DNA from 3 places in the Paenibacillus sp. MAH-35 genome. Region 2 is predicted to be linked to each of the others. Evidence: riboswitches for the same ligand, from Rfam matches in the RefSeq annotation. Region 2 holds a riboswitch; each other region holds the start of a gene.
What was found. A riboswitch is a leader RNA that binds a small molecule or an ion and turns the genes downstream of it on or off. The one in region 2 is predicted to bind ZMP and ZTP.

Region 1 (3,273 bases), on a different contig from region 2:
CCGACTCGAACAAAATCGCGCCGATCCCGAGATCGGAGATGACGTTCGGATTGGCGGACTCCGCGATACGCACCGTTTGCTCAAGGGCGTCCCGGCATACGCGCATAAGCGCGAGCGGCACTTCGATCGCCTGCGCGGCCGCATCCTGGATCGCTTGCGCACGCATCCGCTTCTCCTCGTCCGTCGATTTCGGCAGCTTCAGAGCCGACATGTATCGTTCAAAAGAAGCGACGTCCGCCTCCAGCAAGTCTTCGCAATCCCGGGTCCAGTCCTGCAACCGGCCGACCGCCTCTTTCATCGCCGCTTCCGCTCCGGCGAATTTCGCGCCTTGTGTAAAATTGGCCGCCATCGACACCATCGCGGCCCCGAGCGCTCCGACGAGCGCCGAGATGCTGCCTCCGCCCGGCGTCGGAACGGCTGCTCCCGCTTCTTGAACAAACGACCGAATCGTCCGGTCGAACATCGCATTTTGCTGCTCCATCATCGTGCGGCCTCCCTTCCAGCCTGCTGCTGCAGCCGAATCGCCCGCATCGCATTTTCGAACAGCAGCGCCGTCGTTAAAGTGCCTACGCCCCCGGGGACCGGAGACATCGCTTCTGCAACCTCGATCGCACGCGGATCGACATCGCCGGTGATCCTTCCATCCGGCAGCTCATGGATGCCCGCATCTATGACGATCGTCCCGGGTCGGATCATTTCCCAGGTAATAACTCCCGGTTTCCCGACAGCGGCTACGACAATATCCGCATGTTTCAGATGAAACGTCAAATCGGGAGTTCGCGAATGACATACGGTGACGGTCGCCTGCTCCCGCTGCAGCATATGGAACAGCGGCAAACCGACCGTTTGACCGCGTCCGACCAGCGTTACATTTTTTCCTTCCAGCGTATAGCCGTATGACTTCAGCAGCCGGATGCACGACTGCGGAGTAGCTGGAACTAATCCGGGCTCGCCGGTCATGACGGCAAGCCGGTTGGCCGGTGTGACCCCGTCGACGTCTTTGAGCGGATCGATCGCCTCCGCTACCGCAGAAGTCGAGATGTGAGCGGGCAGCGGCAGCTCCAGCATAATTCCGTGTACGGCTGCATCCCTGCTCCATTCCGATACGATTCGGATCAGCTGATCTTGCGTAACATCTCCCGGCTGTTTCATCAGCTCGAACTCGATTCCGAGCTTCGCTGCGACTTTACGTTTCGTCTCCGCATAATAAACGGACGCCGGATCGCTGCCAACTACAAGCGCCGCTATCTTCGGTATCGTTCCGTTTGCACGCTGCCGCGCCGCTTCTGCCGCTACTTCCGCACGGACTTGCTCGGCTGTTTCCTTCGCCTTTAACCATACTCCCATACGTATCCCTCCCGGTTATCGCGGAACCTTTAACGAATCCCCAATATCTGCAATGGCGTACAACAAAAAAAGCATCCGAAGCAGCCGCTATATGCGGTACTCCGGACACTTTACCCAGGCGAGCGGCAGTTGTCCCTTCCGCACGCTCCCCAGTGGTGCCCCACTTGATTCGCCAGTCGCGTGCGGACTGTTCAGTTGCCCTCATCATATCAAAGTTCGTCCGTGCTGGCAATGCAGGCCAGCTCTATTTTTTCAGCTCTTCCTGAATCTTTTTGTTTGTCGCTTCCTCCGCTTCCCGCAGCGCGGTATTGACGTCCTTTTTGCCGAGGATTACGTTGTTGAAGCCTGTAAGCAGGTTGCCTTCCGCGACGCTGTTGAATTTCCCGATCGGCGCCGCCGGAGCGAACTTGGCCGGTACGATCGCTTTGCTGTTTTTCCCTTTATACATCGACGCGTCTTGACCGAACGCTTTTCTCAGCTCCTCGCTCTTCAGCGCGGATATGAACTCTCCCCGCTTCACGCCGGGCAATTGAAACTCTTCCGAAGCCAGATAAGCCATCACCTGGAACGCCTGATCCTTATGCTTGCTCGTATTCGTCAGCCAGAACGCGTTCGGGTACGGCTGCGGCCCTACGCCGGGCTGATCGGCCATCGCCGGGAACGTCGCCAGATCCCAATTCATGCCTTCCAGCTCTTGGGCCGTGTGCAGCGTGCTGACCGGAATCCACATCGCGACCGTCCGGTCTTTGACGAACGTATTGCGCTGATTGGTTACATACGTCAGGTTGCCGTTCATGTTATAACCCGGAAGCGTATAGAAACGGGTCAAATTGTCGAACAGCTTTTTCCACTTTTCTTCGGAATAGGACGCCTTCTGAGTGGCCGGGTCGAACGTTTTGAGCGAATACGGATTCAGCCTCATGAAATGCTGGGCGGATACGAACAGCCCGCGATACGTGACGCCTCCGTCTTCCCGCGTCAGCCGTTTCGCCAGATCGTACAGATCGTCCCACGTATTCCCGTCCTTCGGATACGGAACACCGAATTTGTCGAAAATGTCCTTATTGTAATATACGGTAGCAGGCGACATAAATACAGGCAGCCCGTACATGCCTCCACCGCCCAGCAGTTTCATCTGGTCGACGACCGCCGGTTCGAGCTTATTCAAGTCGAACTTGTATTTCTCGATGAGCGGCGTAATATCGGTTTGAAGCTCATGCTGGAGCAAATTGTTGTATACGAGTCCCGTCGACGAAAAAATGAGGTCCAACTGCTCGCCGGCCGTAATCATCTCCTGCACTTTTTTCCCGTTCGTCATCGGTACGAATTTCGGCGTAATATGCGGGAACTTTTGTTTGACCGGACCCGCGATTTCTCTCTCGAACCTTTCCGCCGGCCAGTCGCCGCCGCCGTCATAAAAGACAAGCTCGATCGGTTCTTCCTTCTTCGGCGGCTGCTGGACGTCTTCGCCCTGCACACCGGCTTGGCCTTTCCCTCCGCATGCGGCCAGCATTGTGGATACAAGCGCTGCTGCGATTACACCGTTTACCATTTTTTTACTCATGATGGACACCCCTTATCGTTATCTGTTTGAAATTTGATCTGCAAGCGATTTCATATTAGAAATATAGCACAGCACTCCGGCTAATGGCTTTAGACACGAATGGGAAGGCTGGCGGTTCATTTAACTGTCAGTGGTTTTTTGGGGAAACCCCGTCATCGGCTTGATATGGACTGGTAGTCGGTCAGTGCGCTTAGACGGGGGCGGGGCGATATCGGGCGATGGGGCGATAAGCGGCTGGGCGGCAGGCGGGGGAAGGCAATGGCAGGCGGGCGGACGGTGGCTGGTGGCATACGATGGTCAGGCAATACGCCGGGGGCGACTGGTGGACAGACTCTGATCAAGCAATGGGCCTACGGCGGACG
Region 2 (3,273 bases):
ACAATTATACTGGATATCTTTTGCCATGATTTGGTTTTGCCAGTCCGATTGGTTTTCGGTTCTATTTCCCCGTGCTATATTTCTTTGACGGCAAATGTCTAACGGGCAAAATACTTCAACCATGTATAAGGGGTACCCAGAAAATAAATTCTTCACTTTTTCATAATGTGGTCTTAATTCAGGTCTTTCCACCAGAATACCGTCAATAAGCACATTTTTACCATGGTCAGAAAATAATTTGGCAGTGTGGTACATCATCATAATTGCTTCACTTAAATACTTCCAATAATCTTCACGAAGATAACGTTCACCTATCATTTCTTCAAATAGGTCATTGGCAACAACATAATAAAATTCGTGCGATTTTAACTGTAAAGCATCTACTATTGAGGTTTTTCCAGAACTCGTAACTCCGTTTAAAAAAACGATTCTGCCTTTACTCATTTTCTTAATACCCCTTATTCGTTCAGTTCCTTCAATTTTACCAGCGAAACTGTAATTCTGGAAATAAAAAACAACTATAATTAAACTAAACTCCCGTAACTTCAAAAAAGGGCCGCACGTCTCTCGACAGCCCTTGAACAATTCAAATCATCCCCGCATCCCTCTAAACCAATTGTCCCGGTGCGAACCGCTCCATCATAGCGGCGATTTCCGTGCGTATTTGTTCCAGCTCCGCGTCGTTATCGGCCCCGCGGGTGGCACGTACGATCCAATCGCCAATTTGCCGCATTTCGGCTTCTTTCATTCCCAGCGTCGTTACGGCCGGCGTGCCTAACCGGATGCCGGACGGGTACCAAGGCTTCCGATCGCCGGGTACGGCGTTTTTGTTAGCAATAATGCCGGCCCGCTCCCAGCGAATCGAAAGCCAATGCCCATCCTTGGCAGCCAGCCCGTTAGCGGAATGAACGATATCGAGCAGCAGCAGGTGATTCTCCGTTCGTCCGCCCATCAGACGAAAGCCCTCCGCCTGCAAATGTTCGGCCAGCGTCTTCGCATTGCGGACAATCTGCCCGGCGTATTGCTTGTATTCCCCGCTCATCGCTTCCCGAAAGGCGACTGCCATAGCTGCGACCGTATTCATGTGCGGGCCTCCCTGAAGTCCCGGAAACACCGCTTGGTCAATGGCGGGGCCTAGCTCTTTTTTGCATAGGATGAGTCCGGCTCTCGGTCCGCGCAGCATTTTGTGCGTGGTCGTGGTGACGAGATCGGCATGGGGGAACGGATGAGGGTGATACCCGGTCACGCACAGTCCGCAAATGTGAGCGATATCGGCCACAAGCAACGCGCCGGCCTCTTTGGCGATTTCCCCCAAGCGCTGAAAATCGATCCGCAGCGGATAAGCAGTCGCCCCGCAGATGATCAGCTTGGGCGAATGACGGCGGGCCAGCTCGCGGATTTCGTCATAGTCCAGCTCATAATCGGCGTTCAGTCGGTATAAAACGGCTCGATAGGATACGCCCGTCACGTTCACGTGGTGCCCGTGGGTCAAATGTCCGCCGTAGTCCAACGAAAGCCCGAGAAACGTTTCTCCCGGTTTCAAAAACGCATGCAGCACCGCAAGATTGGCCGGCGAACCGCTCAAGGGCTGCACATTGGCATGATACGCCTCCGGATTCGGCGTAAACAGCTTCAGCGCCCTTTCGATGGTCAAGCGCTCCAAGGCGTTTGTGTTCGCCTGTCCGCGATAATACCTCCCGTTTTTCTGCATGCTTCGTTCGCCGTTTTCCCAAAAATACGGATAACCTTCGGCGTACTTGTTGGTGAATGAGGAGGCCAGCGCCAGCCGGACGGCCATGGAGGAATAGTTTTCAGACGGGATGAGCGCAAGCGTGCTTTTTTGACGAACGCTTTCCGCCTCCGTCATGGCTGCAACCTCGGGGTCATGCTGGTCCAAATACGTCTGAATCGTTTCCACTTCGATCAACTCTCCTTTGCGGGATTGGATGGGGAAAACAAAAAAAGAGCGCTTAATCCGAAGATTAATCACTCTCGCCCAGGCGTACGGCACATACCCCGCGTGCTTCCTCATGGTTCCCCATGCTCCGCCAGTCACACGCAGTACCTTTTAATTAGTCATATAATATCAAATATTCTGACAGTTAACAATCATTCTTTGCGAGATGATTCTACTTTATCCGGGAATGGCTGCGTTTACGCTAATCCCCCTTATACGTATCTGCTTGGAGATTGACGGTCCCCTAGCCTCCTCCCAGCCTCTGCTAACTCTCCAGACCAAGGATCAGCTCCGCAATGTAGCTTTTCTGCTCAAGCGAAGCCGCAGGGGCAATCAGCCCCTGTTGGAGCACCGACGGATCACTGATGTAGGCGGAAAAGTCTGCCAAATAAGCCGCGGCTGTCTGCACGGCCCCTTGTTCGAGCAGAAGGCCGACGATATCGATCCGGTACTGAAGCTGCGCAGCCAAGATACCCTGTATGGCCTCGGACGTAGCTGCGTCCAAGGCGATTTGTTCCAGTCCGGACAACGTATAGGCGATTGCAGCCGGATGCAGTGTTATCAACGACTGCCTCGCATTGCCTGCCTGATCGGCAGCTACGATCCGCAGCGACAGAGGCTCGGAGCGTCCGCCGATCGCAATCGGCGTCCCCGGTTCATGCTCCGTCCCGTCGAGCCACACCTGAATGCGGCCGGGGCCCGACAGCGTGTCTGCCGCATAGACGGACAAGACGACCGAAGCCGTATCATCCGGCAAGCCGGAGCCGTCCTCCACGGTAACGCCGTTAATTGCCGCAGTTATGGCCGGCGCGGTTCGGTCGATGCGCACAAGGAACGCTTTCTCGGCTTCCGCGGTTCCGTTCGCGTATACGGAACGGTAGGTGAAGCGATATTCGCCCTCGGCGGTCAGCGTGACCGGTCCGTTGTACACCCGCCATTCTCCTGTAGCTCCCGCATGTCCGGAACTGCCGCCACTGCCGGGCGCGACCGGGCCTCCGTCCGGACCGCGTTCTGCCTCCACCCGGTATTCCGTACGCTGAACCGCTGCTGCGTTTCCGTATACGTGCAGTTCTACTGTAGCGTCTCCGGTATGCCAGCCGCTCCCGCTTCCTCCCTGCACACTCGCTTCGGTGATCGGAAACGTGTCTTCCGCGACGGTCTCGGAGACAAGCGGAATCGCAAACGCTCGTCCGACGGCGACATCATACTGGTAGCCTTGGTTGAAGTTCGCGTTGTTGAGATAGCCGCGCACAACCGTCTTCTCGCCGATCGACAGCCGCAGCAGACCGCCCGCAAGCGGCACAGCGCTTTTGATT
Region 3 (3,273 bases), on a different contig from region 2:
GGCTTGCGGCACAGGATCATCCCGCCGCGCGGACCGCGAAGCGTCTTGTGAGTCGTTGTGGTCACGAAGTGTGCGTGCGGAACCGGATTCGGGTGAAGACCCGCAGCAACGAGACCTGCAATGTGAGCCATATCAACCATGAACAAGGCTCCAATATCATTCGCGATCGAAGCGAGCGCTTCGAAATCGATAATGCGCGGGTATGCGCTTGCTCCGGCTACGATCATTCTGGGACGATGCTTAAAAGCAGCTTTGCGCACTTCGTTGTAGTCGATGCGGGAATCCGTCTCGCTGACTCCGTATGCTACGAAATTATATAAAATACCGGATGCGTTAACCGCGCTGCCGTGAGTCAAATGGCCACCATGGGCCAGATTCATACCGAGTACCGTGTCGCCCGGTTTCAAAGCCGCCAGATAAACCGCCAGGTTCGCTTGAGCGCCGGAGTGCGGCTGAACGTTGGCATGTTCTGCGCCAAACAGCTCTTTCGCGCGGTCGCGAGCGATATCTTCGACGATATCTACGTATTCGCAGCCGCCATAGTAACGTTTGCCCGGATATCCTTCCGCATATTTATTGGTAAGTACGGTTCCCATAGCTTCCAGAACGGCCTGGCTGACAAAGTTCTCGGAAGCGATCAGCTCGATTTTGTCACGCTGACGGCCCAGCTCCAAATTCATCGCTTCTACAATCTTAGGATCGGCTTTACGCAAATGTTCCATAATATTCAGTTCCTCCCGCTATATAGTAGTAAAGTGTATAATAATAAAATCTTGTAAAGGTTGTTCAAAAAGTCCACTTTTGATCACGAAGCAGATCAGGAAGCCTGCTCGACATCGAATATGGAATTCAGCCGGAACTTCCGGTGCTCTCGTAGCTCCCACTACGCTCCGCTCCTCATTTCCTAGCTTCACCCCATCTTCTCGGTGCTGAAAACCGGACTTTTTGAACTCGCACTTGCAGACTAATCACAAAAAGTACTGCCGCCGCCCTTCGGATCGGGCTGTTCCAGCTCGTATACGGCTCTCACCCCGCCGATCAGCTTCGGACGGGTATAAGCCATGGTGACGTGAGCATGACCGATCGTCCTTACCGACGGACGTGCCGGAACGGCAACGCGGCGAAGATGCATGCCGATCAGCGTATCGCCGATATCCAATCCGGCATGTGCTGCGATCGTTTCGACGACACAAGCGTCCTGCAGATGGCGGTAGGCGTATGCGGCCATTGAGCCGCCGGCTTTGCCCACCGGCACAACCGATACTTCCTCCAGTTGAGGATAGGAGCGGAGCATCTCCCGCTCTACGACAAGCGCGCGGTTCAGATGCTCGCAGCATTGAAAGGCGGGATAAAAGCCGGCTTCCCGCCGCAAGGTATCGACAGCCCGAAAAATATGCTCCGCTACCGCTCCGGTGCCGGACGTTCCGATCCGCCGGCCGATCACTTCACTTGTGCTTGTCCCAATCACGACGATCTGGCCCGGCCGTATGCCGCCCACCTGCACCAGCTCGCGAAGAACCTGCTCCACGTCCTTGCCGATCCGGGCCAGATTCAGCCCTTCTTCCTTCTGCTTGCTACTCACGGAAAGCCGCTCCCCTTCCGTCAGCTTCAGCCGAGCCTTTAACCGGCTTTATGGATGAAGCGCGTATTTATCTTCAAGCTCTTTGATTTTGCGAATCCGGTTTTCATGCCGCGGTCCTTTGGAAAAATCGGTTCCGATCCACACCTTCACAATTTCGAGCGCAAGCCCGGGTCCGATCACCCGTTCCCCCATAGCGAGCACGTTCGAGTCGTTATGCTCGCGGGTCGCTTTGGCCGAGAACAAATCGTGCACGAGCGCGCAGCGGATGCCCGGCACCTTGTTGGCGGCGATCGTCATGCCGATCCCCGTTCCGCATATGAGGATTCCCCGATCCGCCTCTCCCGCAGCCACTTTCTCGCACACAGGCACAGCATAGTCCGGATAATCGATGGAATCGGAGCAATTGCAGCCGAAATCCTCCACCTCATGCCCTTCCGATTTTAATACAGCCACGATCTCGTCCTTCAACCGGAAACCCGCGTGATCCGCACCGATTGCGATTTTCATTCGTGCTACCTCCGTTCCTGAAGTTAGACTTGCGCCTGGTACAAGTTCAAATGCCCGTCGGCGAACACGGTCCCGTCTCGGGGGTATGCCGTCAGCTTTGACTTTGTACTAGTATAACCGACGGAAAGCGAAAAAAGAGCATGACTCGCGTTCCACGTGGAAACGCCGCTGCTCTTTGCCCAGGCGACCGGCCGTATTCCCCGATGCTCCATTGTGGTAATCTCCACTTGTCGCCAGTTACATCGGAGTCCTTACTCTTACCTGTATCATAACGCATCCTGTCAGCGCTGTAAAGACGGAAGAACCATCTCCGCACCTGCTGCCACTCCGGGCGGGCAACTGCCCGCCCGCGGTCAGCCCTGCGCAAGCTTGCGTATCAACCTCACGACATAAGTTTCGATCTCGTCGGCGCATTGCTCGTAGATTTCCTGGTTCCCGCCGAACGGGTCGGCTATATCGAAATCAGGCATCCCGAGCCCAAGCTGCTTCGCCCGGCGAAGCTCGTCATCTGTAATCGTCTGTCCGAGCGCCTGCTTGATTTGCAGCTCGGAGTGAAACCGCTGCTGCTCCGCAACCGTTTCCGTAACCGAAGGGTCGTCCTCGGCAAACTCTTTGAGCGTGTACACTTTATCCGCAGATTCCGGATACCGGCGAAGGATCGTCTGCTTGTGCCCGGTCGTCATCGTCAGAATCAGGTCCGCCCAAGCTATTGTCTCGCCGGAAAGTGCGCTTGAAGTCAAGCTGCCCGCAAATCCCCGGCTCCGCAAAATGTTGGCGGAATGCTTCGAAATCGGCGAACCATCCCATGCCGATACCCCCGCCGAACGGGCTTCGGTGTTCAGCCCCGCTTCCGTCGCCAGCTTGCGAAATAGACCTTCCGCCATCGGACTGCGGCACGTGTTGCCCGTACATACAAATAAGATCCGTTCGTACATCCGTCTCCCCCGCTTTCCCGCTTCTACATGTCAGTCAAGTGTAGTTAGGCAGCCACGACCGGCAGATTACGCATCTATTGTACCTCATGCATTCGTTTATATCAAAAATCGGATACCAAACGCCAGCAGGATCACTCCTCCAAGTGCCTCCCCATACTCTCCGACCCAGTGTCCGGCCCTGCGGCCAAGAAGCAATCCGAATACGGACATCACGCCCCCGAACAAACCGAACATTAGGACGGTGAAAGC

Region 1: linked by a shared signal. The riboswitch ahead of AC3Y2E_RS00220 (bifunctional 5,10-methylenetetrahydrofolate dehydrogenase/5,10-methenyltetrahydrofolate cyclohydrolase) and the one ahead of glyA (serine hydroxymethyltransferase) in region 2 are both predicted to bind ZMP and ZTP.
Region 3: linked by a shared signal. The riboswitch ahead of rpiB (ribose 5-phosphate isomerase B) and the one ahead of glyA (serine hydroxymethyltransferase) in region 2 are both predicted to bind ZMP and ZTP.

The regions. Positions count from the first base shown of each region.
Region 1 covers NZ_JBYUPU010000001.1:59,166-62,438, reverse strand. Annotated here, with positions in the region: gene AC3Y2E_RS00225 (cyclodeaminase/cyclohydrolase family protein) at 1-484, opposite strand, end outside; gene AC3Y2E_RS00220 (bifunctional 5,10-methylenetetrahydrofolate dehydrogenase/5,10-methenyltetrahydrofolate cyclohydrolase) at 481-1,347, opposite strand; ZMP/ZTP riboswitch at 1,453-1,537, opposite strand; gene AC3Y2E_RS00215 (ABC transporter substrate-binding protein) at 1,592-2,911, opposite strand.
Region 2 covers NZ_JBYUPU010000012.1:107,385-110,657, reverse strand. Annotated here, with positions in the region: gene AC3Y2E_RS15540 (phosphotransferase-like protein) at 1-444, opposite strand, end outside; gene glyA (serine hydroxymethyltransferase) at 608-1,918, opposite strand; ZMP/ZTP riboswitch at 1,988-2,066, opposite strand; gene AC3Y2E_RS15530 (heparinase II/III domain-containing protein) at 2,223-3,273, opposite strand, start outside.
Region 3 covers NZ_JBYUPU010000033.1:26,972-30,244, reverse strand. Annotated here, with positions in the region: gene glyA (serine hydroxymethyltransferase) at 1-722, opposite strand, end outside; gene AC3Y2E_RS25850 (TIGR01440 family protein) at 965-1,582, opposite strand; gene rpiB (ribose 5-phosphate isomerase B) at 1,631-2,089, opposite strand; ZMP/ZTP riboswitch at 2,260-2,340, opposite strand; gene AC3Y2E_RS25840 (low molecular weight protein arginine phosphatase) at 2,443-3,024, opposite strand; gene AC3Y2E_RS25835 (manganese efflux pump MntP) at 3,121-3,273, opposite strand, start outside.